One region of the Roseovarius halophilus (ex Wu et al. 2025) genome, then DNA from elsewhere that is predicted to be linked to it. Evidence: riboswitches for the same ligand, from Rfam matches in the RefSeq annotation. Region 1 holds a riboswitch; each other region holds the start of a gene.

What was found. Region 1 has a riboswitch for cobalamin ahead of ACH107_RS27355 (HupE/UreJ family protein). Riboswitches for the same ligand answer to the same signal wherever they lie in the genome.
Region 2: linked by a shared signal. The riboswitch ahead of ACH107_RS28385 (TonB-dependent receptor plug domain-containing protein) and the one ahead of ACH107_RS27355 (HupE/UreJ family protein) in region 1 are both predicted to bind cobalamin.
Region 3: linked by a shared signal. The riboswitch ahead of ACH107_RS14835 (hypothetical protein) and the one ahead of ACH107_RS27355 (HupE/UreJ family protein) in region 1 are both predicted to bind cobalamin.

Annotation. Positions count from the first base shown of each region.
Region 1 is NZ_JBKOTX010000221.1:751-7,708, forward strand. It holds partial or broken gene ACH107_RS27350 (chromosome segregation SMC family protein) at 1-1,830, opposite strand, end outside; cobalamin riboswitch at 2,090-2,314, shown strand; gene ACH107_RS27355 (HupE/UreJ family protein) at 2,431-3,075, shown strand; gene cobW (cobalamin biosynthesis protein CobW) at 3,154-4,212, shown strand; gene ACH107_RS27365 (GNAT family N-acetyltransferase) at 4,212-4,664, shown strand; partial or broken gene cobN (cobaltochelatase subunit CobN) at 4,740-6,958, shown strand, end outside.
Region 2 is NZ_JBKOTX010000248.1:34-6,106, reverse strand. It holds gene ACH107_RS28410 (ExbD/TolR family protein) at 1-116, opposite strand, end outside; gene ACH107_RS28405 (MotA/TolQ/ExbB proton channel family protein) at 116-754, opposite strand; gene ACH107_RS28400 (ABC transporter ATP-binding protein) at 776-1,540, opposite strand; gene ACH107_RS28395 (FecCD family ABC transporter permease) at 1,537-2,520, opposite strand; gene ACH107_RS28390 (ABC transporter substrate-binding protein) at 2,517-3,395, opposite strand; gene ACH107_RS28385 (TonB-dependent receptor plug domain-containing protein) at 3,382-5,238, opposite strand; cobalamin riboswitch at 5,377-5,589, opposite strand; partial or broken gene ACH107_RS28380 (MOFRL family protein) at 5,623-6,073, opposite strand, start outside.
Region 3 is NZ_JBKOTX010000068.1:6,707-21,810, reverse strand. It holds gene ACH107_RS14875 (xanthine dehydrogenase family protein molybdopterin-binding subunit) at 1-1,139, opposite strand, end outside; gene ACH107_RS14870 (type III PLP-dependent enzyme) at 1,344-2,480, opposite strand; gene ACH107_RS14865 (Lrp/AsnC family transcriptional regulator) at 2,589-3,023, shown strand; gene ACH107_RS14860 (2Fe-2S iron-sulfur cluster-binding protein) at 3,162-3,485, opposite strand; gene ACH107_RS14855 (OB-fold nucleic acid binding domain-containing protein) at 3,595-4,008, shown strand; gene ACH107_RS14850 (peptidoglycan-binding domain-containing protein) at 4,045-4,566, shown strand; gene ACH107_RS14845 (hypothetical protein) at 4,615-4,791, opposite strand; gene ACH107_RS14840 (DUF1127 domain-containing protein) at 5,236-5,451, shown strand; gene ACH107_RS14835 (hypothetical protein) at 5,757-6,026, opposite strand; cobalamin riboswitch at 6,109-6,295, opposite strand; gene ACH107_RS14830 (ribbon-helix-helix domain-containing protein) at 6,588-6,881, shown strand; gene ACH107_RS14825 (VOC family protein) at 6,971-7,366, shown strand; gene ACH107_RS14820 (Twin-arginine translocation pathway signal) at 7,396-7,920, shown strand; gene ACH107_RS14815 (GMC family oxidoreductase) at 7,946-9,517, shown strand; tRNA gene ACH107_RS14810 (tRNA-Gly) at 9,669-9,743, shown strand; gene hisB (imidazoleglycerol-phosphate dehydratase HisB) at 9,843-10,430, shown strand; gene hisH (imidazole glycerol phosphate synthase subunit HisH) at 10,437-11,075, shown strand; gene ACH107_RS14795 (DUF2147 domain-containing protein) at 11,089-11,481, opposite strand; gene hisA (1-(5-phosphoribosyl)-5-[(5-phosphoribosylamino)methylideneamino]imidazole-4-carboxamide isomerase) at 11,620-12,342, shown strand; gene ACH107_RS14785 (DUF302 domain-containing protein) at 12,355-12,807, opposite strand; gene hisF (imidazole glycerol phosphate synthase subunit HisF) at 12,911-13,675, shown strand; gene ACH107_RS14775 (phosphoribosyl-ATP diphosphatase) at 13,672-13,992, shown strand; gene ACH107_RS14770 (Dabb family protein) at 13,989-14,291, shown strand; gene ACH107_RS14765 (hypothetical protein) at 14,432-15,104, opposite strand, start outside.

The DNA of each region.
Region 1 (6,958 bases):
GCCTTCCATGCTGACCAGCCGCTGACCCGGCTTCAACGCCGCCTGCAACCGCGGCCCGTCCCCGGCGTCCACCAGCCCGATCTGCGCCATCCGCCGCGCCAGCACCTCGGGCACGGTCACCTGCGATGACAACGCCACGACACCCTCGGGCAATGGCTGCGCGGCCGGGTATCCGGGCAACTGGGCCCACCCGGTCGGGCCGTCCGCCTCGACCTCCGGGGCGCGCAGATCATCGGCCAATGCCGCGCCCAAGGCCTTTTCATAACCCGGCGCGACATTGAGCCGGTCCATGATCTGTCCACCCGCGTCGGTGTCCCGGTCAACGAGCCGGGCCAGCGCCGAGACCTCCGCCGACAGCGCGTTGACCTCGCCTTCGGCTTCAGACCTTTCGCCCCTCGCCTCGGCCTCGCGTGCCTGCGTCTCGGCGCGCGCCGCGTCGGCCTCGGCCAGCGTTTCCTCGGCATTGCGCGCGGTCGCGACAGCCTGCGCCTCCGCCGCCTGCGCGGCCTCGTATTCCCGCCCCGCCTTTTCCAGCGCGGCCTGCGAACCCTGCGCCGCCTCGCGTGCCTGCGCGGCCTCGGCTTCAGATTTTTCCAGTGTTTTTCGGTTGTCAGCCACCAGTCGCTGCGCGGATTGGTGCCGGGCCGACAACCGCGCCACATCCTCGGTCAACTGGCTCAGGTCGGTTTCGCGATCCTGCAGGATCTGCGCGGCATCCTTGGCCTCGGCGGCGGCGGCCTCCAACTTGGCCACATGGCCCTGGGCGGCCTTCTCCAGTTCGGACGCCTCCCACTCCAGCTTGGCGATAGTTTCACCGGCATCGCGGTTGAGGCTTTCCTCACGCTCGATGTCATGGGCCAATTGCTCGATCCGGCGCTCCAATGTCTCGATCCGGTCGCGCGCGGCGCTCTCCTGCTCGGCCAGCGTGTCCCGTTCGACCTGCAAACGCTGCAGGACGGCCGCCGCGATCGCGTCTTCCTCGCGCAGGGGTGGCAATGCCTCGTCGGCCGTCATGCGCCGCGAGGCCGCATCCCGCGCTGCCGCTTCGGCCTGCGCGGCGGCCGTGGTGCGCTCCTGCAACCCGGCTTCGGCCGTTTGGCGCGCCGCGTCGGCCTCCTTCCAGCGGCGATACAGCAACAACCCCTCGGCCTGCCGCAACGCCTCGCCGATCTCGCGGTAGCGCGCCGCCTGCTTGGCCTGCCGCGCCAATTGCGCAAGTTGACCGGCAAGCTGCTCGATCACGTCTTCCACCCGCGCGAGGTTCTGCTCGGTGCCCTTCAGCTTCAACTCGGCCTCGTGCCGCCGCTGGTACAGCCCCGAAATGCCCGCCGCCTCTTCGAGTATGCGGCGACGCGCCTTGGGCTTGGCGTTGATCAGCTCGGCGATCTGCCCCTGCCGCACGAGCGCCGGCGAATGCGCCCCCGTCGAGGCGTCGGCAAACAGCATCTGCACGTCCCGCGCTCGCACCTCCTTGCCGTTGGCCTTGTAGGCACTGCCGACATCACGCGTGATGCGGCGCACGATGTCGAGGTGATCGGACTCGTTGAACCCCGACGGCGCCAACCGGTCGGCATTGTCGATGTGGATGCTGACTTCCGCGAAGTTGCGCGCCGGGCGCGAGGCCGCGCCGGCAAAGATCACATCCTCCATGCCGCCGCCGCGCATCGCCTTGGGCCGGGTCTCGCCCATGACCCAACGCAGCGCCTCGAGCAGATTCGACTTGCCGCACCCGTTCGGTCCGACGACACCGGTCAGCCCGTCCCCGATGTGCAGGTCCGTCGGATCGACGAAACTCTTGAACCCGGTCAGTCTGAGTCTGGTGAACTGCACGAAGCCCCCGGCCCGCATGATTCAACTTGGTACCGGATTAGACGAAGCCTGAACGCGCCTGTCAACGGCGGTACCCCGCATATCGCCTGTACAAGCCATTTATCCACAAGATATTGCGAATTTTCCGGGGCTCGCGCGGTATCTTGCCGGAGCGGTCAAGCCTTTTCCCGGTCGTCGCAACAGGCTGCCAGACGCGGGATCGACGCCGCAGCGGGCCGTTTCGATGTCGCAAATCACCTTGACGGTCGCGGCGTCCGCCGCCATACCCGTGGTGCAAGGTTCCCCGTGATGGTGCAAAGCGCCTCGGGGATGAAATGGGAATGACGTGACGGCGGACCCATCCCGGGCGCCCATGCGTCAGCCGCCCCCGCGACTGTATGCGGAGAGCGTGCACCACAAAGCCACTGGGGCATGCACCCCCGGGAAGGCAGGTGCCCGCAACGACCCGCGAGCCAGGAGACCAGCCTCGCATCGGGCGCCCGCGCCCGACCCGGAAACAACGGACGGGGTGATCCGTTGGGGGGAAGCCAGGTATGGACCACGCCTGATGGCCCCTCACGATACCCCCTTCAAACAGAACAACCCGAAGGGGACAGTAAAATGAAAAAGATACTCGCCATAGCAACCGCCAGCGCCATCGCGACGCCCGCGCTTGCCCACCATCCGCTGGGCGGCATGACCATGGAAACCTTCAGCCACGGCCTTCTGTCGGGTTTCGGTCACCCGGTTCTGGGCTTCGACCACATGTTTTTCGTCATCGCGATGGGTGTCGCGGCGCTCTTTACCGCGCAGCGTTACCTCGCGCCGGCAGGCTACATCGCCGCGATGCTCGCAGGCTGCGCGCTCATGTATGCCGGGATCGGCCTGCCGATGAAGGAAGCCGTCATCGCCCTGTCGCTGCTGGCCGTCGGCGGTGTCGTGCTCTCCGGTCGTGCCCTCGGCGCGGGAACGGCGGTCGCGGTGTTCGCGGCGTTCGGTCTTTTCCACGGGTCCGCCTTCGGCAACAGCATCGCCGCGCAGGAAGGCGGCGTGAACGTGGCCGTCCTCGGCGGGTACCTGATCGGCCTCGGCGTGATCCAGTACGCCATCGCGATCGCCGCCGGCTGGGTGACCGAGAAGGTGCTGGGCGCACGCGAAGCGGCTGCCGTGAACGCCCGCCTCGTCGGGGCGACTGTCGCCGGCGTGGGCCTGTTCCTGACGCTGGAAATCGCCGAAGGTCCGCTCGTGGCAATGATCTCGGGCTGACGGGTCACGCATTTCCGAGGGCGGCCCCGGTGGGCCGTCCTTTCCATTTTCAGCTTTCCAACTCCACCAGGTACCGCAATGAACAACAGCAAGATACCCGCGACCGTGGTCACCGGTTTTCTGGGTGCCGGCAAGACGACGCTCATTCGTCACATGCTGGAAAACGCCAACGGCCGCCGCATCGCGCTCATCATCAACGAGTTCGGCGACTTGGGCGTGGATGGCGGCATCCTGAAGGGATGCGGGATCGAGGGCTGCGCCGACGACGACGTGATGGAACTCAGCAACGGCTGCATCTGCTGCACCGTCGCCGAGGATTTCGTGCCGACGATGAAAAAACTGATCGAACGTGACGACACGCCCGATCACATCGTCATCGAGACCTCCGGGCTCGCGCTGCCGCAACCGCTGGTCCGGGCGTTCAACTGGCCCGAGATTTCGACACGCGTCACCGTTGACAGTGTTGTGACGGTGGTCGACGGCAAGGCCGTCAGCGATGGCCGTTTCGCGCATGACACGGCCGCCGTGGACGCGCAGCGTGCCCAGGACCAAAACCTTGATCACGAAACACCGCTGTCAGAACTTTTCGCCGATCAGGTCGCCTGCGCCGACATGATCGTCGTCAACAAGGCCGACCTGCTGTCGGACGACGATTCGGAAGCTCTCCTGACCCGGCTCAAGACGGACAGTCGCGACGGGGTGCAGGTCGTCAAGTCCACGATGGGGGCGCTGCCGGTCGACGTGCTGCTCGGGCAAGGCAACGGGGCCGAATCCGACATTTCCGCACGGCACGAGCTGCATCACCATCATCACCACGACGACGATGATGATCATCATCACCATGATCACGATCACGACGAATTCGAGAGTTTCGTCGTCACCCGCTCGGAAATCACCGATCCGGCGGCCTTCGCCGAGACGCTGGCCGACGTGATCAGGGCGCACGACATCCTTCGCCTCAAGGGCTTTGCCGCGGTATCGGGCAAGCCCATGCGCCTCACCCTTCAGGCCGTCGGGCCGCGGGTGGACAGCTATTTCGACCGGCCCTTCGGCACCGACGCGCGCGAGACGCGCCTTGTCGTGATCGGTCAGGCCGGGCTCGACCGCGCCGCGATCGAAACCGCGCTCTGTGCCTGATGCTCATCGTGGAACCGGCCGACCCGCGTGCGCCCGCGGCGCGCGCGCTGCTTGCGGCAAGCCATGACCTGATGCGCGCACTCTTTCCGCCCGAGGACAATTATTTCCTCGATGTCGAGGCGCTGGCGGCGCCCGGCGTCCATTTCTTTGCCGCGCGCGACGGCCACGAAACCCTCGGCACCGGCGCGCTCACCGTCGAGGACGGCTATGGCGAGGTGAAATCCATGTTCACCGCGCCCGAAGCGCGCGGTAGGGGCGTGGCCGACGCGATCCTGCGCCAGATCGAGGATCAGGCCCGCGATCTCGGGCTGCCGGCACTGCGTCTCGAAACGGCCGAGACGCTGGCGGCCGCGATTCGCATCTACGAACGCCACGATTTCAAACGGCGCGGCATCTTCGGCACCTACGCGCCGAACGAAACAAGCGTCTTCATGGAAAAGCCGCTGGGATAGGGCACGCCCCATGAGACGGTTTCATGCCGCCATGGGCTGCCGCGTCATCCCGGCCAAGCGAAAGGCACGATCCTGATGCACCTTCTCGCCGCCACCCCCGGCGCCATAGACGACGGGACGGAACCTGTCGACCCCGGCCAGACACCGGCCGACGTCGTCTTCGTTTCCGCGGCCGACACAGAGCTGGCCGCGCTCAGCACCGCGCGCGGCGAGATGGCCGCGCCGCCCTCCCTGCGCCTCGCCAACCTCACCCACCTGCAGCACCCGATGTCGGTGGACCTGCATCTGGACAACTGCGCCACGCAGTCCCGGCTGGTCATCGCACGGGTTCTGGGGGGCACCGGCTACTGGAAATACGGAGTCGAGCAATACGCCGCGCGATGCCACGAGGCGGGCGTCCCGCTCGCGCTGCTGCCAGGCGACGACAAGCCCGACGCGGAGCTGCGCCGCCTTTCCACCATTACCGACGAGGATTACGACGCGCTGTGGGCCTACCTCGTCGAAGGGGGGCCGGAAAACGCCACCGGTTTCCTTGCCTACGCAAAGGCCATGCTCGACGGCACCGACAAACCGGCAGCGGCCAGCCCGCTGTTGCGCGCCGGGGTGTACTGGCCCGGCGCCGGCGTGGCCGACATCGGCGCGGCCCGCGCGGCCTGGACCGAGGGGCAACCCGTGGTTCCGCTCATCTTCTACCGCGCGCTGGTACAGGGTGCGGGGCTCAACCCTATTAACCGCCTGACGAAATCTCTCCTGCGCGCGGGGCTCAACCCGCTGCCGGTTTTCGTCGCCTCGCTCAAGGATCCGGTCTCGACCGCCACGCTCGATCACCTGTTCACCGCGGCGCCACCGTCGGTCATTCTCAATTGCACGTCCTTCGCGGTGGGCTCCCCGCATGAAGGTGACGACGGCCCGCAAAACCCGCTTACCCTGTCCGCCGCGAACGAGGCGCCGGTTCTGCAGGTGGTGCTAGCCGCCTCGTCCGAGGAGGCATGGCAAAGCGGCCTCAACGGTCTCTCGGCCCGTGACATCGCGATGAACGTGGCCCTGCCCGAGGTCGATGGCCGCCTGTTGTCCCGCGCGGTCAGCTTCAAGGACGAAGCCTTCTTCGACGACGCCACGCAATGCCCCGTCGCGACCTATCGCGCGCAGGGCGACCGTGTCGAATTCGTTGCGCGTCTGGCGGCCAACTGGGCCCGTCTGCGCCATACGCCCGAGGCCGACCGTCGCGTGGCGCTCGTGCTCGCCAACTACCCCAACAAGGACGGCCGCCTTGCCAACGGTGTCGGGCTCGACACGCCCGCCGCCACCGTCCATGCCCTGTCCCTGCTCGGCGAGGCGGGCTATCGCGTCATGGACCCGCCCGCCGACAGCGACGCGCTGATGCAGCGCCTCATGGCCGGGCCCACCAACTGGCTGACGGACCGCGCAGACCGGCAGGGCGGCGTGCAGATGTCCATGGCCGATTACCAGATCGACTACGACCAACTGCCCTGGGCGCTCCGCGAGGCCGTCGAAAGCCGCTGGGGCCCACCCGAAAGCGACCCGTTCCATATCCCCGGTGAGGTGGATTGCGGGCATTTCGCTCTGTCTGTATTGCAGTTCGGCAACGTGGTTGTCGGCCTGCAGCCGGCACGGGGCTACAACATCGATCCGACCGACACCTACCATTCGCCCGACCTGGTGCCGCCGCACAACTACCTGGCCTTCTATTTCTGGCTGCGTAACCAGTTGCGCGCCGACGCGATCGTGCACATGGGCAAGCACGGCAATCTCGAATGGTTGCCCGGAAAGGCGCTGGCGCTGTCATCGGAATGCTGGCCCGAGGCGGCGCTCGGCCCCACGCCGCACGTCTACCCGTTCATCGTCAATGACCCAGGCGAGGGCACGCAGGCCAAGCGGCGCGCGCAGGCGGTGATCATCGATCACCTGACCCCGCCCCTCACCCGTGCGGAAACCTATGGGCCCTTGCGCGATCTCGAGGCGCTCGTCGACGAGTATTACGAGGCCGCGGGCGTCGACCCCCGCCGGATCGAGCATCTGCGCCGCGAAATCCTGTCACTCACCGCCACGACAGGGCTGGACAAGGATGTCGGCATGGCCGGCGAGGACGAGGAAAGCGACCTCGCGAGGCTCGATGCCTATCTTTGCGAGCTGAAGGAGGCGCAGATCCGCGATGGCCTCCATGTCTTCGGCCAGTCGCCTGCCGGGCGGCAGGCCACCGACCTCGCCATCGCGCTCGCCCGCGTGCCGCGCGGACAGGGCGAGGGCGGCGACGCCTCGCTCATTCGCGCGCT
Region 2 (6,073 bases), on a different contig from region 1:
TGGTCGCGGGTGAACTGTGCGGTCAGCATGAAGAAGATCAGCAACAGGAAGACAACGTCGATCATCGGGGTCAGGCTGGGGCGGCGCGGCGCCCTTTCGGGGGCGAAGGAGAACATCAGGCCACGGCCCCCCGGCGCGCCTGGGCATGGATGACCAGGCGGGTCGCATGATCCTCCATGTCGAGGCGCACGCGCTCGGCCACGCTCTCGAACCAGGACTGGGCGATGGTGGCCGGGATCGCCACGGCCATGCCGGCGGCGGTGGTCAGAAGAGCTTCCCATATCCCGCCCGCGAGCACGCCCGCATCGGCCTGCGCGCCGCTGTCCTGCAGGGCCTGGAAGGCCTCGATCATGCCCAGAACGGTGCCCAGCAGGCCGATCAGCGGTGCGATGGTGGCGATCAGTTCCAGCGGGCGCAGGCCTCCGCGCAGGTCCGATAAGGTGCGTTGCGCCAGCCGGGTGATCTCTTCGCGCGCGGCCTCTGCGCCCAGGGCGTCGCCGTGCAGCACCTGCCAGCTGTCGGTGACAAAGCGCAGCCGCACCGTGCGCGGACGCTCGGGCAGGGCGCTGTCCTTGCCCGCGCAGAGCCGTACCACCACGGCCTCGGCCCGGCGACCGCCCCAGGCGCCGGCCAATGACAGCCGCCAGATCTTCCACAGCACCAGCGCGAGCGTCAGCACCGACAGCCCGGCAATGAGCCAGAGGGCCGGGCCCCCGCGGGCCAGCATCCCGGTGAGTGTGGTCAGATCGGTCATGCCCCGTCTCTCCTCATCGGTTCAGTCCATCCCCACCACGTCGAGCGGCTGGAAGATCGGCCCCGCCTCGGTCTGCGCGAAATGCGCCGTGATATTGAAATGGTCGGTCAGGTTGTCTGGCGTGAGAACGTCGCCGGGGGCGCCATCGGCGACAAGGCGGCCCCCACCCAGCAGGATCAGCCGGGTACAATGGCGCGCCGCAAGCCCGAGATCGTGGATCGACACCACCGCAGACCGGCCCTGTTGCGCCAGCCCGGCAAAGAGCCGCATGGTCTGGATCTGGTGGGCCGGGTCCAGCCCGGCGATGGGCTCATCCGCCAGGACCAGCGGCGTCTCCTGCGCCAGGGTGCGGGCGATCAGCACACGGGCCAGTTCACCGCCCGACAGGTTGGTCGCAGTGCGGCGGCGGAAATCCTCCAGCCCCAGGGCGCCGACCGCCGCGTCAATGGCGGCGCGGTCGGCGGCCCCCATGGCCTGTCCCACGCCCAGGTGCGGCAAGCGGCCGAGGGTGACGAGGCGCTCGACGCTGACCGGCCAGGCCACTTCGCGCGCCTGGGGCATCCAGGCGGCCTGTTTCGCACGGTCCCGCCGGGGCAGGGCGGCCAGGCTGCTGTGGCCCGTGGCGGGCAACAGGCCCAAAACCGCGCGCAATAGCGTTGTCTTGCCCGCGCCATTGGCGCCGATCAGGCCGATCAACTCGCCCGCGCCGATGTCGAACCCCACCTCGCGCAGGATGGTGCGCTTGCCACGGTGGATGGTCAGGCCGGAGACGCTCAGCAGGCTCATGCCATCTGCCTCCGCGTCTTGTAGATCAGGTGCAGGAACAGCGGCGCGCCCACCAGCGCGGTGACGACGCCCAGCTTGAGGTCCTTGGTCGGCAGCACCACGCGCACCAGTATGTCGGCGGCCAGCAGCATCGCCGCCCCGCCCAGCGCCGAGGCCCAGAGCAGGGCGCCGGGCCGCGCCCCCACGAAGGGGCGCAGCAGGTGTGGCACCACAAGTCCGACGAAGCCGATGGTGCCTACGACGGCGGTGGAGGCGCCGACGACGGCCGCGGTACCCACCACCAGCGTCAGCCGCAACCGGGTCAGGTTGATGCCAAGCGCCTGGGCGGCATCCTCGCCCAGGGTCAGCGCCTCAAGCCCGCGGGTCAGTGTGGCCAGCAGCGCCAGCCCCAGCGCGATCAGCGGCAGAGCCAGCCAGACGTGATCCATGGACCGGTCGGCGAGCGAGCCCATCATCCAGAAGACGATTTCCGAGGCGGCGAAGGGATTGGGCGAGAGGTTCAGCACCAGCGAGGTCAGCGCGCCGGCCAGCGACGAGACGACGATGCCGGCCAAGATCAACGTGATCGAGGCCCCGCGCGGCCCGGCAAGCGCCAGCACCAGCACCACGCCGAGCACCGCGCCAGCCAGGGCCGCCAGCGGCAGGCCGAAGGCAAAGGCCGCTGCCAGCCCGGTCTGGATCGCCAGCACCGCGCCCAGCGCCGCCGAGGCCGAGACCCCGATCAAGCCGGGGTCGGCCAGCGGGTTGCGCAGGTAGCCCTGCATCGCCGCGCCGGCCATCCCGAGGCTGGCCCCGATGGCCAGCGCCAGGATGGCGCGGGGCAGGCGAATTTCGCGCATGACCAGCGTCAGCGGCGTGCCGTCATCGACGAAGAGGGCGGCGAGGCTGTCGCCATAGGGCGCATTGGCCGGGCCGATCACCAGCGCGGCGCCGGTCAGCGCCAGCACCAGCGCCGAGAGGACCAGCATCAGCCGGGTCATCGGCCGGCCCCGCTCGCGGCCAGCCGCGCGTCCGAAAGCCGCGCGATGGCGTCCAGCACAAGCGGCGTGCCGCAGGACCAGTCCTGGTCGCTGACGATGCCGCGCATGCTGTCGCGTTTCAGATGCGCCACGACAGGGTGATCGAGGATTTCCTCTGCCCGCGAGTCGGCCGGGTAGGGCTGGCCGGTGATCACCGCGTCCGGGTCGGACATGGCCAGCAGTTCCAGCGGCAGGAAGCCGCCCCAGGCCAGGCCGAAATCGTCGGCCACCAGGTCGAACCCGGCGGCGGTGACGATCTGGCCGGGCAGGGTCTTGCCGCCCGAGGACCAGCCGTTGGCCGAGTAGAGCGCGGCGCTGGGCCGGGCCCCCTCGGGCGGGGCCTGTGCGACCAGATCGGCCAGCCGGGCCTCGAAGCGGGCCACCATGCGGTCGGCGGCCTCTTCGCGGTGCAGCACCGCGCCCATGCGCCGCACCCGGTCGCGGATATCCGACAGGTTGCCCGCGGGCTCGAAAACGGCGACGGGCACATCAAGCCGCCGCAGCATGTCCAGTGTCGTGCGGTCCGAGAAACTGCCCGCGATCACCAGGTCGGGGTCCATGAGGTAGATTTCCTCGGCCAGCGCGCGGTTGGGCACATACTGCCGGGCCTGCTCGACCAGCGCCGACCCGCGCGCCTGCTGCGACAGGTAGGAGACCGAGTGCAACTGGTCGTCATCCGCCAGCATCATCGCCAGCTGGTCAGTGCACAGGTTCATCGAGACGACACGCTCCGGCGGGGCCGCGGGCACGCCCGGTTCAGCCCCGTCCTGCGCGCCTGCGGGGGCGGTGGCCAGCACCGCCCCCAGCGCCAGGGATATGACCCTAGAATTGCGCACGCAGCCCAACGTAAAACGCCCGGTCGGAGGTGCCGTAGCCCGCCTGGGTCTGGTATTCTGTGTCCAGCAGGTTGTCGACGCGCATGTAGGCCTCGGCCCCGTCGCTCAGGGCGTAGCCGACCTTGGCATTGACGACCGTGTAGTCGTCGAGCGTGGGCCGGTCCATCGCGCGCTGCAGGCTGACACTGCCCGAGACCCGCTCGGTGACATCGCCCGACAGCGTCGCCGAGATGTCATGCGTCGGAAACTCGAGGTTCCAGGCGTTGAATTGATCAAGCGGCGGATTGTCGCCTTCGGTGTAGGTATAGCTGGCGTCCAGCCGCATGGCGTCGGTCAGCGGCAGGCCCAGTTCCAGTTCCAAGCCATTTCTCGTGACGGTGCCGGGGACATTGGCATAGAAGTCGTCGTCGTAGTCGTCGGGGGTATTGTTGTCGGAATAGTCGATCAGATTTTCCGTCTCGTTGTAAAATACCGTCGCCCGAACAAAGCCTTTCTGACCGATTCGGCGTTCAATCCCGAGATCGACTGACCGACTTTCTTCTGCGTTCAGGTCTGGATTTGCAATCGAGTCCCCGAAAAGCTCGTAGAGCGAGGGCGCACGAAACGCGGTCGCAGCTGAGGATCGCACAATGTAATCTGGTGTGACACGCCAAGAAGCGGCCAGCCGTCCGGTGGTGAAGGTGCCAAATTGTGAATGTTCATCCACTCGCAGGTTACCGACGAGGTCGAGATTGTCCGACGGCGCATAGGTCAGTTCGGAAAAGATGCCCAGTGTATCGCTTTCCCCGGACGCGGGACCAGCCGAGCCAGAGCGGTCGAATGTTTCGTGGGTAAAGTCAGTACCGAAGCGAAGGTCCGAGGACTGGTTCAGCGACATCTTGCCCAAGTAGGACAACCCGAGGCGCCGCCCTTGGTAGAGATTGTCGGCGCTGAAAAAGTCCGTGCTGCCTTCCGTGTCACGGTCGATGGCGTAGTAGGTGACGGCAAACTCGCTGTCGACGGCGCCGGTCGGCAACTGGGCCATGGCGCGCAGGCCAAGAGCGGTGTTGTCTGTCGCTTCATCTGGTGAGCCATCCACAGGGCCGCCTTCATCGTACTCGCCGTAGGAGTCCTCGTAGAACCCGTTGACCTCGACCCGGCCGCCTCCGGCCAGGTCGCGGCCGAGGGCAAAGCTCAGGCGGTTGGCGCGATAGCCGTCGGCCTCGTCGTTGCCGTCGTTCTCGTCGGCTGCGGAAAAGCCGTCGGTCTGGATCGAGGACAGGGTGAAGGCATGGTCCATGTCGCCCTGCTTCATGGTCAGCCCGTAGCTGGCCGCGAGGGTGTTGTAGCTGCCCAGTTCTATGGCGGCGCCGGTGGTCAGGCCCTCCTCGGTGGCGCGCCGGGTGGTGATGTTGACGACCCCGCCGATGGATTCCGACCCGTAAAGCGCGCCCTGGCCGCCGCGCAGGATCTCGATTCGGCTGACGTCCGCGGTGCGCAGGCTGCCGAAGTCATAGGCGACCTGCGTGCCCGAGGTATCGGTCACGTCGATGCCATCGACCAGCACGCGCACATAGTTCTGCCCCGCGCCGCGAACGGTGATGGAGGACTTGGTGCCGACAGGGCCGCGCGCCCGGACGTCGACGCCGGGCAGGCGGGCGATGTAGTCGATCACGCGCGCCTCGCCGCTTTCTTCCAGGTCGTCCCGGGTGACGACACTGGCGGTCGTGCCGATGCGTTCCAGCGTGGTCTCGTCAAGGTTGCCGCTGACGATGATTTCGTCCAGCTCGAAGGCCTGCTGCGCGGCCAGGGGGGTGGACAGGGCGATAAGGGCGGTGCTCGCCCAGAGGGTCTGTCTGGTCATGGTCATCCCAATCGGATCTCGGGCCGGTGTCCGGCCCTGTTTTTGGTCTTGTGATCGGGGGAGATCGCACTCCTCCCGCGCACGGCTAAAGATGCCACCACGACGGAAGGTCCGTTATCCCTGGCGCGCCCCGCGCCCGGATAGGGTGATCACTTCGGCAGGTCTCCTGACTTGCGGGTCGCCGCTTTGCCGGGCCTTCCCCCGGGCCTGGGCCCGAAGTGGCATGTGCCGGCATCGCTCTCCGCTCACAGTTGCGGGGGCAGTCGTGGATTTGGCCATCTGCATGACCGCACCACAGTTCCCTATTATCGGGACGGCGTGCCGTCCCAGACCGAAGCAACCCAATCGTTATAGCCCGCCCGCGCTTGTGTAAAGGGGTGGGGGCTAGCGGATCAGCAGGGCGCGAAAATCGTTAACATTGGTCAGGGTCGGCCCCGTCACCACCTGATCGCCCAACGCGGCAAAAAAAACATGCGCGTCGTTGCGCGCCAGTGCGCCCGCCGGGTCCAGCCCCGCTGCGCGCGCCCGGTCCAGCGTGTCGGGCGAGATGTGCGCGCCCGCGACCTCCGCGGCGCCGTCGACACCGTCCGTGTCGCAGGCCAGTGCGTGAATTCCCGCCGTGCCCTCAAGGGCCAGCGCCAGGGCCAGGCAGTATTCCGCGTTGGGCCCGCCGCAGCCCGCGCCGCGCTGGGTCACCGTCAGTTCGCCTCCGGACAGGATCACCAGGGGCGTGGCGCCGCTGCGGGTGCGCTGCAGGTCACGGGCCAATGCGGCGTGCTCGGCGGCGACGGTGCGCGCCTCGCCCTCGATCGCATCGCCCAGTATCCGGACCTTG
Region 3 (15,104 bases), on a different contig from region 1:
TCCATGATCCGTTCCAGCGCGTAGATGGCCTCGGGCCGGCCGGCGCCGCGATAGGCGTCCACCTGCGTGGTGTTGGTATAAAAACCCTCGACACGCATGCAGGCCGCCTGCACGTCATAGACACCCATGAGCACCTTGGAAAACAGGGTCGTCTGGATGCCTTGGCCCATGAAGCTGTTATAGGCCCCGAGATCGCAGCGCGTATCGACGCGGTAGCCGGTGATGCGCAGATCCGCGTCGAAGGACAGCGCGAGATCATGTTCCAGCCCGCGGCCCGAATTGTCGGTCAGCATCGCCTCGCCCCGGTCCGCCATCCAGCGCACGGGGCGGCCAAGCGTCCGGGCGGCATGGGCCGTCAGCAGGGTTTCGGGGTAATCGAACGCCTTGGTGCCGAATCCGCCGCCCACGTCCGGCGTCGTCACGCGCACGTCCTCCGGGGCCATGTTCAGGACGCGCGCGATGGTGCGCTTGGGCCCCCACACGCCCTGCCCGTTCACCGCGACGTGCAGCCGGTCGTCCGCCGGTTCGGCGAGACAGCCGCGCGGCTCCATCGGGTTGGGGATGATGCGGTTGTCCGACAGGCGCAGGCGCACCACGTGCGCGGCCTGCTCGAAGGCGGCCGCCACGGCGGCCTCGTCCCCGATCGCCCAGTCGAAGGCGCGGTTGTCCGGCGCCTCGTCATGCAGGGCGACCGCCCCCGGTTCGAGGCCCATCTGCGCCGGCAGGTCGTCGTGCTCGATCTCGACCAGGTCGGCGGCATCCCGCGCCTGCGCGCTTGTTTCGGCCACGACGAACGCCACGCCTTCGCCCACGAAACGCACCCGGTCTTCGGCAAGCAGCGGGCGGCGCGGGGCAGCGGCCTTGCTGCCGTCGCGATTCTCGACGGTCACGGCGGTCAGCCCCTCGGTGACGCCGGCGGCGGCGAGATCCGCGGCGCTCACCACCATGTGCACGCCCGGCGCCGCTCGCGCCGCGGCAAGATCCAGCCCGGTGATCCGCGCATGGGCGACGGGCGATCGCACCACGTGGGCAACCAGCGCGCCGTCGGGGGCGATATCATCCACGTAGCGGCCCTGCCCCGTCAGGAAGCGGACATCCTCGACGCGTTTCACCGGCTGGCTGCGTCCGAATTTTTCCATGGCTCTTGATCCCTTTTGCGCCTCGGCTGTCGGGCGCGAACCTAGGACATTTGCGCGGAATTGAAAGATGCCGCGGCCTGCCGGACCGTGCAGTGCATTCACGGCACGCGCCGGGGCCGGCGACACCGACGCGATACGGACGGGCCACGGCCGCGATGCCGCACCGCATTTTTTGGCGTTAACGCGGTGTTGGGCCCGATTCGCTTAAGCCGCGCGCAAAGCCGCCACCGTGACCGGATCGCCCAGCCCGTACCCGTTGAACCCTGTCGACAGGCTGCGCGAATAGGCGCCCATCCCGTCGAACAGCACGTAATCGCCCTCTGCCGTGTCGCAGGGGAGGTCCAGCGGGTCGGGCAGCCGGTCGATACTGTCGCAGGTCGGGCCGTAAACCACCCTTTTCACGGGATTTCCCCGCCGCCATGCTCCGTTCGGCGAAAGCACGCGCACCCGGTCGGTCATCACCATGTCGCGCGCCTCGGCCAAGCCGCCGTATATCCCGTCATTGAGGAAGATTGGCCCGCCCTGCCTGACCGCCTTCACACGGCTCGCCAGCGTGAAGGCCTCCGCCGTCATGGCCCGTCCGGGCTCGCATACCAGCGCCGGGGCCTCCGCCCCGAAGCATCGGATGACCTCACCCGAGATCGCTTTGAAAATTGTTTTCAGATCAGGGGCTTCACCCGTTCTGTGCGCGGCGAAACCGCCACCGACATTGAGCCGCGACGGCCCCACGCCCGCATCGGACGCCACCTTCGCGGCCGCCCGGATATAGGCCTGCCATGCGGCGGGGTCGGCGCATTGCGTGCCCGGGTGGAAGGTCAGCGACGGGGTGAAACCCCGCCGCGCCACCTGACGCAGCAATTCTGCCGCGTCTTCCGGGCCGACCCCGAACTTTTCGCCGAAATCATAGGCCGCGCCCTTGACCGGCAAGGCAAGCCGGACGCTCATTTCAGCCCCCGCGGGAACCTGCGCCAGCTTGTCCAGCTCACCCGGGCAATCGACCGAGAACGAACGCACGCCAAGCCCGATCGCCACCGCGATTTCCTCCTTTGATCGCACGGGGTTATTGTAATGCAACGCGGCGTCGGGACAGGCTGCGCGCACCGCGTACATCTCGCGCGGGCTGGCCACGTCAAAGGCGCGGATACCCGCCGCGACAAGGTTGGCAAGAACCTCGTCACCCGGATTGGCCTTGACGGCGTATGTCACAAGCCCGGCAAACCCGGCCTGAAACCGGCGCGCCGTATGCTGCAGGGCCGAGGGCGCGAAATACAGCATCGCCGTATCGGGAACGTGCCGCGTCAGGTGGGCGACAGGGTCGGACCAGTTCGGAGTTTCACGCATGTCTCTACCTTCTCTGCTTTTATCCGCAGGATGGCGCAGTTCGCGGTCGAATTCACGTATCAGATCGACCGGTTTGACTCCTTGGAACGGCATCTTTACCAAAATTTCATGCAAATCGACGAAACCGATCACGCCCTGATAGCGCTGCTGCAGGAAAACGCCCGACTGCCCGTTGCCATGCTGGCCCGTCGGCTCGGCCTCGCGCGTACAACGGTCCAGGCGCGGCTGGAACGGCTTGAACAGACAGGCGTTATCGCGGGCTACACCGTCCGGTTGACCGAAACGGCACGGCCCCTGCTGAACGCGACGGTGCTGGTGAGCATAGAACCCCGGAGCGGCCCGACCGTACTGTCACGCCTGAATTCCCTGCCAGGTGTCAAGCGCGTACACACCACCTCGGGCCGGTTCGATCTGATCGTCACGCTGGAAGCAGAAAGCACCAAGTCACTCGATGACACGCTCGACCGCATCGGTGACGCCAAAGGAGTGAAGGGATCGGAAAGCCTGATTCACCTTGCCACGAAGATCGATCGTGGCTGTTGAAACCCGTAATGCAGGCAGCGCGACCCAAGCAGCGCATAAATTTTGGAAATTATGACCAATGGGTTAGCCCCGATCCGGGCTCATGCCGGCTTGGACGGTCCGAAAGGACGGCCAGCCGACATGTCGAGGGCCACGGGTTCAGATTTGTTTCTCGGGCATCTGCACGACAAGGCCATCAAGCGCGTCCGTCACCTTGAGTTGGCAGGTCAAGCGCGACCGATCGGGGTCGGGTTCATAAGCGAAATCAAGCATGTCCTCTTCCATGTCATCCTTGGCGGGCAGTTGTTCGACCCATGCCGGATCGACATAGACATGGCAGGTGGAACAGGCGCAGGCGCCGCCGCAATCGGCCTCGATTCCCGGAATGTTGTTGTCGCGCGCACCTTCCATGACGGTCAGGCCGTTGGCGACCTCAACCTGGTGGCGGGTACCGTTATGCTCGATGTAGGTGATTTTCGCCATGAAATGCTGACTCCCCTCAGTGAATGTCGTCACGGTCTCTAGCCAAGCGATGTAAGTCCGGCCACCCCAATTTGCGACACCGATCGAAAAGAGTTGCGACAAAACCTGTATGTTCTATTTTTGTTCCATGAAGGTTCATGCCGATCTCCACAAGTCGCCGACGGGCTGGCCCCGCCCGCCCGCCGCGCTCGTATCCGCAAGGCTCGGGGAACCGCCCGAGGGCGCGCGCATCACTGTTGCAGGGCTCGTGATATTGCGCCAACGCCCGGGCAGCGCCAACGGCGTGATCTTCATGACGCTCGAGGATGAAACGGGCGTCGTGAACATCATCGTCTGGCGGAAACTCTACGAAGAATTCCGCCGGGCCATCATCTCGGGGCGTCTGCTCCGCGTTACGGGCCGACTTCAACGGCAATCTGGCGTCATTCACGTGATTGCGGAGCGGATCGAGGATATTTCCTGTCTCCTCGACACTCTGCCGCTGGCGGATCCGGCGCTTCCCCGTCCTGACGAAAATGGCTAGACTGGCGACAACGAGCAGCCTTCGAGGCCCGAGCACATGATCCGCCCCTTTCACGTTGTCTGCATGGCTTTCGTGATGACCGCATGCCAGAGCACGGTGCACGATGGTGTCACGCCGCAGGTCGTCCGCATCGGCGAGGACGCGCCGCCCGGCGCCCCGCCGGGCACCTGCTGGAGCAAGAAGGTCACGCCCGCGATCATCGAAACGATCACGGAACAGGTCGTGGTCAAACCGGCGGAAAAAGCGGCTGACGGAACGGTTTCGGCCTCGGCCGTCTACGAGACACAAACGCGGCAGGCCATTCTGAGGGAGCGCGCGGAAAACTGGTTCCAAACCCCGTGCGCGGCACAGACGACACCCGACTTCGTCGCATCGGTGCAACGGGCGCTCAAGGCGCGCGATCTCTATGATGGTGCCGTGAACGGAAAGATGGACCGCGGCACGCGCGCCGCCATCCGTGACTACCAGGCAAAGCGCGGGCTCGACTCGGGCATTCTTTCGCTGCAAACCGCACGACAGTTCGGTCTCGCGCCCGTGAAGCGCGACGGGGCGGACTGAACCTCGAAGGGATCAAGCCTGGCCAAGCGCCCGACATTCCCGTCGAAGCTAACGCTCCTTTCGCCGCCATTGGCGCCAGATCGTCACCGGGTAAAGGATCACGCCGAGCAAGGCGCCCAGCACGGCGACAACCGCTGCCAGATCGGGCGCCATGCCCGCATCGACCCGGACATAAACCAGGTAAAAAGCGCCGGCGCCAAGATGCGGCACGACCAGCACGGTCACGACCCCGCATACTACGAGAGCCGCAGGTCCGGAAAAAATGCGCGCGGCTGCATACGCACAGCCCCAAATCGCAAGATAGACGACGGCAAGAGTAAAAAGCATACGAGAAGACCAGCACGAATCGTGGACGGGACGAACCTTATCGCGCACGTCAATCTCGCGACAATCGAGGTTTCAGCGGCATGCTGCACCGCCGCAATCCTTCGCTGAACGCCCAGCTTCTGAGCATCGCCGCCGGCTGGCTATGCATTCACGGAAATAAGAACGCTGAGATTTCATTTATGCATAAAAATCAGTCGCTTTACCTGACGCAAGGTCAGCGGATCATATGCATTTGCCGCATAGCAGCATTGAACGTTCGGGGGATTGTGCAGACGCAGCATCGAGATATGTTTGTCCCAATGAAACGATGGTGCAGCCACGGCAATTCAAGGAAGGCTTGAAATGGCATTCGCTCATGAAACGACACGCGTGTCATCCGGCCTCGGCGAGCAAATCAGTATCGCCGCGTACGCCTTGACGCAACGGATCGCCGCCTACCGCAACTATCGGCAGACCGTGAAGGAATTGTCGAAGCTTTCGACGCAGGAGCTGGATGACCTCGGTCTTCACCGTGGGATCATACGCCACGTCGCATACGAAACTGTCTACGGCGGATAGGTCGTGGACACAAGGCATCGGGCGCCCTTCTCCTCCTCCCTAGGGCTCCTGATCCGGCGGCACCTCCGACCTCTCCTCCCCGGGGGTGCCGCCCAAAATACCGGGCTTCGGCCCGATCCATTGCGAAAGGCCCCCTCCTCCTCCCTGGGGCTGGACGTACCAAAACGGCGGCGCCTTCTCCTCCTCCCTAGGCGTCGCCGTTTACCCTCCTGCAATCCCGCGTCACGCGAATCACGGCAGTCCAGCCGGGTGACGACCCTGCTTTTCGACCTGACGCGCCGTTCTGGCCCGGGCTGCTCATCTGGCTAGCTCATGCGCCGTGACCTGCCCCGCCGTCCATTCCGCGCGATGCCCGGGCCAGTCGCCTGTTCGAGATGCTTCACGAATGCCCGCGCCGCCGCGCTACAAGCGTTCTGCGCCGCCGGTTCCGCCAGTGCACGCCGGGCATCCTGCTGCGTTGTCGCGCGAGGATAGGCAAAGACCCATTCAAGAAACCCCACCCGCGCGATGGTGTCCGCCTCGTGTCCGGTCGCGGCGCTCGATTCGAGGCCGTCCAGTATCTGGGTCACGTTCATCCGGTTTCCTCCGCCGGCCGCACCCCGGGCCGGTCTGGGGCGGGAAAGGCATGAGAGGCGGGCCATCCACGCCGCTTCCCGCGGTTTGTCAATGTCCCGAGGCTGGTTTCCGGGCTCGGCGGTATCGGATGCGGCGCCTTCCCGGAAGTGTATACTCCAGTGGCGTAGAGCCGCGTCACCCGTCCTTACCGTTGCGGGGGCAGCGCCGGCATCGCACCGGATTCCCATTTACCCGCGCGAAGCGCGGAACCTCGGGTCAGGACGGTATCAGCACGAAACCGGGATACAAGGGGCATTTGCCGGTCGCCCAGTCACGTCGGCCCATGGACGGGCAACACGCCATGCGACCACGGAATCCGCCATCGGCAACGCGGTGGCATCATGGCGGTATCACGGCGGTGTTGCCGCACGCTTTCCCGCGGGCGTGTCGCGATCGCGGATTCTCGCGAACGCTGCGCTTTGCCGTGGCTGGGGCCTTCCACGCTGTGGCATTTTGAGCAATCATGTTATGTCGTTGCAGGTCCGGTCGCGCGGGAGGCGCCGGGCAAGGGAGGAAAAAGGATGTGCCGAATATTTGCCGGGCAGGATCCGGAACGCTACACGCTCGAAACACGTCGCATGCGGCTCAACGGTCAGAGCACGAGCATACGGCTCGAAAAATCGTTCTGGGCCATTCTCGACGAGATTGCCGAGTCAGAAGGGTTGAGCACACCGGGTTTCGTATCGAAACTGCATGGCGAGGTTCTGGAACTGCGCGGTGAGCCGCAGAACTTCACGTCGCTGTTGCGGTGCACGTGTCTTGTCCATCGCGAGCGCGCGAACAGCACGGCCGAATCACCGATCGCGGCCGAATAGCACCCGCCGCGTGTAGTAACCGTTTACTACCCGCCATCATCGAGCTTTGGTAAAGCTTCCGGACCAAGCAAATTGATCCGGAGGACCATATGGCCAAAGCCATCCACAGCATGATCCGCGTGCTTGACGAGGCGCGTTCCATCGAATTCTACAAGAAGGCTTTCGGGCTCGAGATCGCCGACCGTCTGGATTTCGAGAACTTCACGCTCGTTTACCTGAGCAACGACGAAAGCCCGTTCGAACTGGAACTGACCGTCAACAAGGGCCGCGAGGCGCCCTACGACCTTGGCGACGGTTACGGACATTTCGCTGTCTTGGTCGAGGATCTGGAAGCCGAGCACGCGCGCTTCGAGGCCGAGGGCCTGAACCCCCGCAAGATCGTGGAATTCGCCCCCGACGGCGAACTCGTGGGCAAGTTCTTCTTCGTGGCCGATCCGGATGGCTACGAGATCGAGGTTCTGCAGCGCGGCGGGCGTTTCAAGTAATCGAAAAGGTGCAAATGGGAGGAGAGACCATGAAAGACACCAGCCAGCAAAGGGGGCTGACGCGGCGTGAGCTGCTTTCGCGCAGCATGGCCGCCGGCGCCAGCCTTATTGTCGGTACCGGCTTCGTCGCCAGTGCCGACGCGGCATGGGCGATGGAGACCACGGCGTTGAAATCCCGGACAATGGCGACGCTGATCCAGATGGCGCGGGACATCTATCCGCACGACCATCTGGGCGACGAGTACTATGCCCGCGCGGTCAAGGGCTATGACACGGCCGAGGCCGCCGAGGGGGTCGAAGCCGGCATCGCGGGTCTTGACGCCGCGGCGCGCCACAAGGGGTTTGACAGCTACCTGTCGGTCGGCTGGGAACGCGACCGCGTGGATATCCTGCGCGGCATGGAGGACAGCCCGTTCTTCCAGCAGGTTCGCGGCGGGCTGGTCACCGGGCTTTATAACCAGAAGGAGGTCTGGCCGCTTTTCGGTTACGAGGGCGAATCCTATTCCAAGGGCGGCTACATCAACCGCGGCTTCGACGACATCAATTGGCTTTGAGCCATGGCCAGAGGGAGGAGAGACTATGGCTGCACCATTTGATCTGAACGACGACAACGTGATCGTCGTCATCGGCACCGGCGCCGGCGGCGGCGTGCTGTCGAACGAGTTGGCGCAACGGGGCGTGAGCGTCGTGGCGCTGGAAGCGGGCGGGCGGTACCTGCCGCAGGATTACGTCAATGACGAGTGGGAAAGTTTCGGCCAGCTTGCATGGCTGGACATGCGCACCACGTCCGGTAGCTGGCGTGTATCGAACGATTTCCCCAACCTGCCCGCATGGATCGTCAAGGCGGTCGGTGGCACCACCACGCACTGGGCGGGGGCCTCGTTGCGCTTCCAGGACCACGAGTGGAAGGCCAAGACCAACTACGGCGACGTGCAGGGCGCGAACCTGCTGGACTGGCCCATCGACGGCGCGGAGATGGCCCCATGGTACGACAAGGCCGAGAAGAAGCTGGGCGTAACCCGCACCAACGGGCTGAAAGGGCTGCCGGGCAACAACAACTTCAAGGTTTTCGAGGCCGGAGCGCGCGCCATGGGCTACAAGGAAGTCCATACCGGGCGGATGGCCATCAACAGCGAGGAATATGACGGGCGCATGGCCTGCCAGCAGACCGGTTTCTGCTTTCAGGGCTGCAAGTGGGGGGCCAAGTGGTCATCGGCCTACACCGACATCCCGCGCGGGGAGGCGACCGGCAACCTCGAAGTGCGCGAGAAAGCGCACGTGCTGCGGATCGAGCACGGCGAGGATGGCCGGGTCAACGGCGTGGTCTATGCCGATGCCGACGGCAATGAAGTCAAGCAGAAGGCGCGCGCCGTCTGCGTGGCGGGCAACTCGTTCGAATCGCCGCGCATCCTGCTGAACTCGGCCTCGTCGATGTATCCGGACGGGCTGGCCAACAGCTCGGGCCAGGTGGGCCGCAACTACATGCGGCACATGACCGGTTCGGTCTACGCCACCTTCGAGGAGCCCGTCCGCATGTGGCGCGGCACCACGATGGCCGGCATCATCCAGGACGAGGCACGGCACGATCCGTCGCGCGGATTCGTGGGCGGGTACGAGCTGGAAACGCTCAGCCTTGGCCTGCCGTTCATGGCGGCCTTCCTCGATCCGGGCGGGTGGGGGCGCGAGTTCACCACCGCGCTTGATTCCTACGAGAACATGGCCGGCATGTGGATCGTCGGAGAAGACATGCCGCAGGAAACGAACCGCGTGACACTGAACCACGACGTCAAGGACCAGTACGGCATGCCCGTGGCGGACGTGCATTTCGATGATCATCCCAACGACATCGCCATGCGCAACCACGCCTACGAACAGGGCAAGGCCGTCTACGATGCCGTGGGCGCAACGCGCAGCTTCCCGACACCGCCCTACCCGTCCACGCACAACCTGGGCACCAACCGCATGTCGGAAAACCCGCGCGACGGCGTGGTGAACAAGTGGGGCCGGACACACGACGTGGACAACCTGTTCGTCTCGGACGGGTCACAGTTCACCACCGGGGCGGCCGAGAACCCGACGCTGACCATAGTGGCACTGGCGATGCGGCAGGCCGAACACATTGCCGGCGAGCTTTCGCGCGGCAATCTCTGACATCGGACCGGTCACGGACCGACACCCCGGCGCAACCTGTTTGCGCCGGGTTTTTCGTGGCCTGGCGTCTGGCCGATTTTTTTCGCCGACGTCCGAATTTTTGGGTTGCAGCCCGCGCCAAGACTTTATATCCCACGCCTTACCCAAGGACGCGGGTGTAGCTCAGGGGTAGAGCGTTACCTTGCCAAGGTAAATGTCGTGAGTTCGAATCTCATCACCCGCTCCATTTTTTCTCTTACAGAGTATCGGGATGGAACCTACCGCGCCCCTTGGCGTGGTGGCACGACGCCCCTATAAGGGCGCGGAAACCAGAACGGATGCCCCGATGCGCAAGGCCACCATCAGCCGCAAGACCAACGAAACCGACATCACCGTCGAGCTCGGCCTCGACGGGACCGGCCTGCATGACAACGAAACCGGCGTCGGCTTCTTCGACCACATGCTGGACCAGCTTGCCCGGCATTCGCTGATCGACATGAAGGTGCGCTGTGACGGCGATCGGCACGTGGATGACCATCACACGGTCGAGGATGTGGGGATTGCGCTCGGTCAGGCACTGGCCGAGGCCTTGGGCGACAAGACCGGCATTCGCCGTTACGGCGCCTGCCTGCTGCCGATGGACGACGCGCTGGTGCGCGCCGCGCTGGACCTGTCGGGCCGCCCTTACCTCGTCTGGGGCGTGGACCTGCCGACAGCCAGGATCGGCACGTTCGACTGCGAGCTCGTCCGCGAATTTTTCCAGGCATTCAGTGCCAAGGGCGGGGTCACGCTGCACGTGGACGCGCTGCACGGGATCAACAGCCACCACATGTCCGAGGCCGCGTTCAAGGCCGTGGCGCGCGCCCTGCGCGACGCCGTGGAGCCCGACGCGCGCAAGGCTGAGTCGATCCCCTCGACCAAGGGGGCGCTGTAGCCCCCCATGAGCACCGTAATCGTCGACTACGAAAGCGGGAACCTGCATTCCGCCGAAAAGGCCTTTCAACGCATGGCGCGCGAGACGGGCGCGGGCGATGTCATCGTCACGTCCGACCCCGACGCGGTGCGGCGCGCGACGCGCGTGGTCTTGCCCGGCGACGGCGCCTTCCCCGCCTGCCAGCGTGAGCTTTACGGTCATCGCGGCGTTTTCGAGGCGATCGAGGAGGCCGTGATCCGTCAGGGCAAGCCTTTCCTCGGGATCTGCATCGGGATGCAGATGCTGGCCACGCGCGGCATGGAGTACCATGAAACCCCAGGGTTCGACTGGATCGGCGGCAGCGTGGAGCGCATCAGCCCCGGCGATCCGGCCCTCAAGGTGCCGCACATGGGCTGGAACGACCTTGTACTTGACCGCCCCCACCCCGTTCTGGACGGGATCGCCACGGGCGATCACGCCTATTTCGTGCACTCCTACCAGTTCCGGGTGGCGGACGCGGCGCATCTGCTGGCGCATGTCGATTACGGTGGGCCGATCACGGCCGTGGTGGGGCGCGACAATATCGTGGGCACCCAGTTCCACCCTGAAAAGAGCCAAGCCACCGGCTTGCGCCTGATCGCGAATTTCCTCGGCTGGACCCCGTAAGCGCCCGGGCCGATTACCGGACGCGCGTCCATGTCTGGGCCCGGCAGATCACCAGCACGCAGCCCTCGACCTCCAGACGGTTCCCGTCGAGGGTCATGTTGGACTTGTAGGTCTTGTCCCGGTCCGGCGCCCAGATCCGGCCGCTTTCGTACACGCCGCCGCCAATGGGCGTCATGTCCCAGATCATACGTTTGCCAAGGTGGTCGTATCCGTCCGACAGGTCGCCCGCCCCGTCGAACGCCTGCTTGATCACCCCGCAGATCGACGACCCGCAGCTATAAAGCGCGACGTGCAGGTATCCGCCGGACTCCCCCGGCTCGGTCTTCCACAGCCCCTCGGCAGGATCGGCCGCGGCCATCCCCGCCCCGAGGACCAGCACCGCCGCGGCGCTTGCCATCCGTCTCATGTTGTCGCCCTCCCTTGGCACTCCCTTCACAGCCTGTGACAGCCGGGCGCGACCGATCAAGCCTGACGTGGGGTCGCGTTGCATTCGCCGGCGCACCGGTGCACAAGACGGGGCGTATCGCATCGAAAGGTCCGCAAGATGATCCTCTATCCCGCCATCGACCTGAAGAACGGCAAGGCCGTCCGCCTGCTCAGGGGCGAAATGGACCAGGCCACTGTCTTCAACGATGATCCGGCGGCACAGGCAATGGAATTTGTCGCAGCAGGGTGCGAGTGGCTGCACCTCGTGGATCTGAACGGCGCCTTCGCCGGCGAACCGGTGAATGCCGCCCCCGTCGAGGCGATCCTCGCCGCCTGCGATGTGCCGGCGCAATTGGGCGGCGGCATCCGCGACATGGCCACGATCGAGCGCTGGCTGTCGAAGGGGCTGGCGCGGGTCATCCTCGGCACGGTAGCGGTGGAAAATCCCGCGCTTGTGCGCGAGGCCGCGCGCGCCTTTCCCGGGCAGATTGCCGTCGGGATAGACGCGCGCGCTGGCCGGGTGGCCACCAAGGGCTGGGCCGAGGAAACGGATGTCGATGCCACCGATCTCGCGCGTTCCTTCGAGGATGCGGGCGTCGCCGCGATCATTTACACCGATATCGATCGCGACGGCGCCATGCAGGGGCCGAACGTCACCGCCACGGCAACGCTGGCGCGCGCCGTCTCGATCCCGGTGATCGCGTCGGGCGGCGTCAGTTCGCTGGACGACCTCGCCGCGCTCAAGGCCTGCGGCGCACCGCTCAACGGCGCCATTTCGGGCCGCGCCCTCTATGACGGCGCCATCGACCTGCGCAAGGCGCTCGCTTTGATGAAAGCCTGACCTGCGCCCCGGTCAGCCGCCCGCCGCCTTGGCCGTCAACTTGCCGAGCGCGCCAGTCATCATCTCGATGTATTTGGCATCGTCCGAAATGGCGAGCCCGTCGAACATCTCCCCCGGGTCCTCGTAGGCCAGCCAGACCTGCCCCGCGCCGTCCCGATAGACAAGAACCTTCATCGGCAGGAACAGCCCGGCGCCCGGGTCGTCCTGCATGGCCTGCGTGCCGATCTTGGGATTGCCGAAGATCAGGACCTGGCTCGGCGCAAGCTTCATTTCCACCGATGCCGCCCCGGCGGCGTGATCCACCCGGGCGAAGACAGTCGCGCCAACACCGCTCACCGCCTCCTCGAGCCGATCCATGGTGGTCGCCACATCCGAGAAGGACTTGACCCTCCTGATGTCGTCATTGCTGGCGAATGCCGGCAGCGCCGACAGGGTGATCGCGGCCGCGGCAAGAAAACGCTTCATGATGAACTCCCTTGATTCTAAGAACGTACCATGTGTGCATCCTCTGGCATCCCGCACGGATTGCCCATAAACAACGACGTGAAGTTCCTGTAACAGCGACAGCATGCTCAAGATCCGTATCATCCCCTGCCTTGACGTCGCCGATGGCCGAATCGTCAAGGGCGTGAATTTCGTGGACCTGCGCGACGCCGGCGACCCGGTGGATGCCGCGCGCGCCTATGATGCCGCGGGTGCCGACGAACTGTGCTTTCTCGACATTCACGCCACGCACGAAAACCGCGGCGTCATGCTGGACGTGGTCCGCCGCGCCGCCGAAGCCTGTTTCATCCCGCTCACCGTGGGCGGCGGCGTGCGCACGCCCGAGGACGTGCGCGCCCTGCTGCTGGCCGGCGCCGACAAGGTCAGCTTCAACTCCGCCGCCGTGGCCGATCCGGAGGTGGTGCGCCGCGCCGCCGACCGCTTCGGCAGCCAGTGCATCGTCGTGGCCATCGACGCCAAGACCGTCAGACCCGGCAAGTGGGAGATATTCACCCACGGCGGCCGCAAGCCGACGGGCATCGACGCGGTAGCATTCGCGCGGCGGGTCGAGGAAAAGGGCGCGGGCGAAATCCTGCTCACATCGATGGACCGCGACGGCACGCGCCAAGGATTCAACCTGCCGCTCACGCGGGCGATCAGCGCGGCCGTCGACATACCGGTCATCGCCTCGGGCGGGGTCGGCACGCTCGACCACCTCGTCGCAGGGGTCCGCGAGGGCGGCGCCTCGGCCGTGCTGGCAGCCTCGATCTTCCACTTCGGCGAATTCTCCATCGCGGAGGCCAAGTCGCACATGGCCGCCGCGGGCATCCCGATGAGGCTGGGCGCATGAAACTGGAAGAGCTGGCCGATATCGTCGCCGCGCGCGCGGACGCCGACCCGGCCTCGAGCTGGACGGCGAAACTGCTGGCCAAGGGCCCCGACAAGGCGGCCGAGAAATTCGGCGAGGAAGCCGTGGAGGCCATCATCGAGGCGGTCAAGGGCGACAAGGCGCGCCTGACCGCCGAGGCGGCAGACGTGCTGTTTCACCTGCTGGTGATGCTTCAGGCCAGGGGCGTCGCCCTGTCGGACGTGATGGCCGAGCTCGACCGGCGGCAGGGCACCAGCGGCATCGCCGAGAAGGCCGCCCGCGGCACGGGGGGCGCATGATCCGGCATATCGTGTTCTTCAGCGCTCGCGACCCGGCGAATATCGAGGCAATCCGCGACGGGCTGATGATGCTACGCGAGATCCCGCATTCGCAGCATTTCGAGGTGGGGCGCAACCTGCAGAGCGACGGCCTGGGCGGCGCGCGCGTCGATCTTGTCGTCTACGCGGAATTCGCCGACGAGGCCGCACTGGCCGCCTACAAGGCGGACCCGATCTACGAAGCCTGCATCGCCCGGGTTCGTCCGATGCGCGAACTGCGCATCGCCGCCGATTTCACCACGCCGGACCGGACGTCGTGAACGCGGCCCGGCGCCGTCATCCGGGTATTTTCACCAAGAAGAAACACCTGACGGCGCGCCGGTTTCTTCTCGGGTACAATACCCCGGGGGAGTCGCCCCGCAGGGGCGGCGGGGGCAGCGCCCCCTGCCCGGTATCGCACTCAGCGCATCCAGTAGCCGTTGCGCTTGATACGGTTGCGGATCGCCTGCTCCTTGCGCGGCAGCTCGTCACGGTCGAAAAGCGCGCGCACCTTGTGTCCGCGACCGTGGTAGATCATGTACTTGAATGCGTCATGCCCCTTGAGCACACGCTTGACCCGGTTCGGCGCTGCGGCCCGCTCCAGCGTTTCGACGACGTGATCGGGTTCACGCGCGTAAAGCAGCGGCAGCAGCCTGTAGTGGCAGGTGACATCCCCGTCCAGCATCCGCCCCGGCACCGTGTCGCGCGCGCCACCGAGGGCATGGATCACCAGCGGTAGCGCCACCTGGTCGAGCCACGGGTCCAGTTCCTGGCAGACCAGGTCGGGCGGCGGGTCGTCACGGATGGACAGCGCATAATCGAGGAACTGCCGTCCGAAAACCCGCGGACAGCGGTAGAAGAAGAACCCCGCGTTGAAATACAGGTACCGGCGCCAGAATTCATCGGGCCATGACAGGTCCAGCGAGCTTTCGAAATCCAGCCCGAAACGATCATAAAGGGATTTCCAGGTCGCGGTGTAGCCCGGGCCATACAACTCGATCCGGGGCCAGGTGCCCTCGCGACGCATCGAGGCGGTGGGACGGTCGAAATCGAAAGGCACCGACGTCACGTCGCCGGTGACCAGCGTGTCGGTG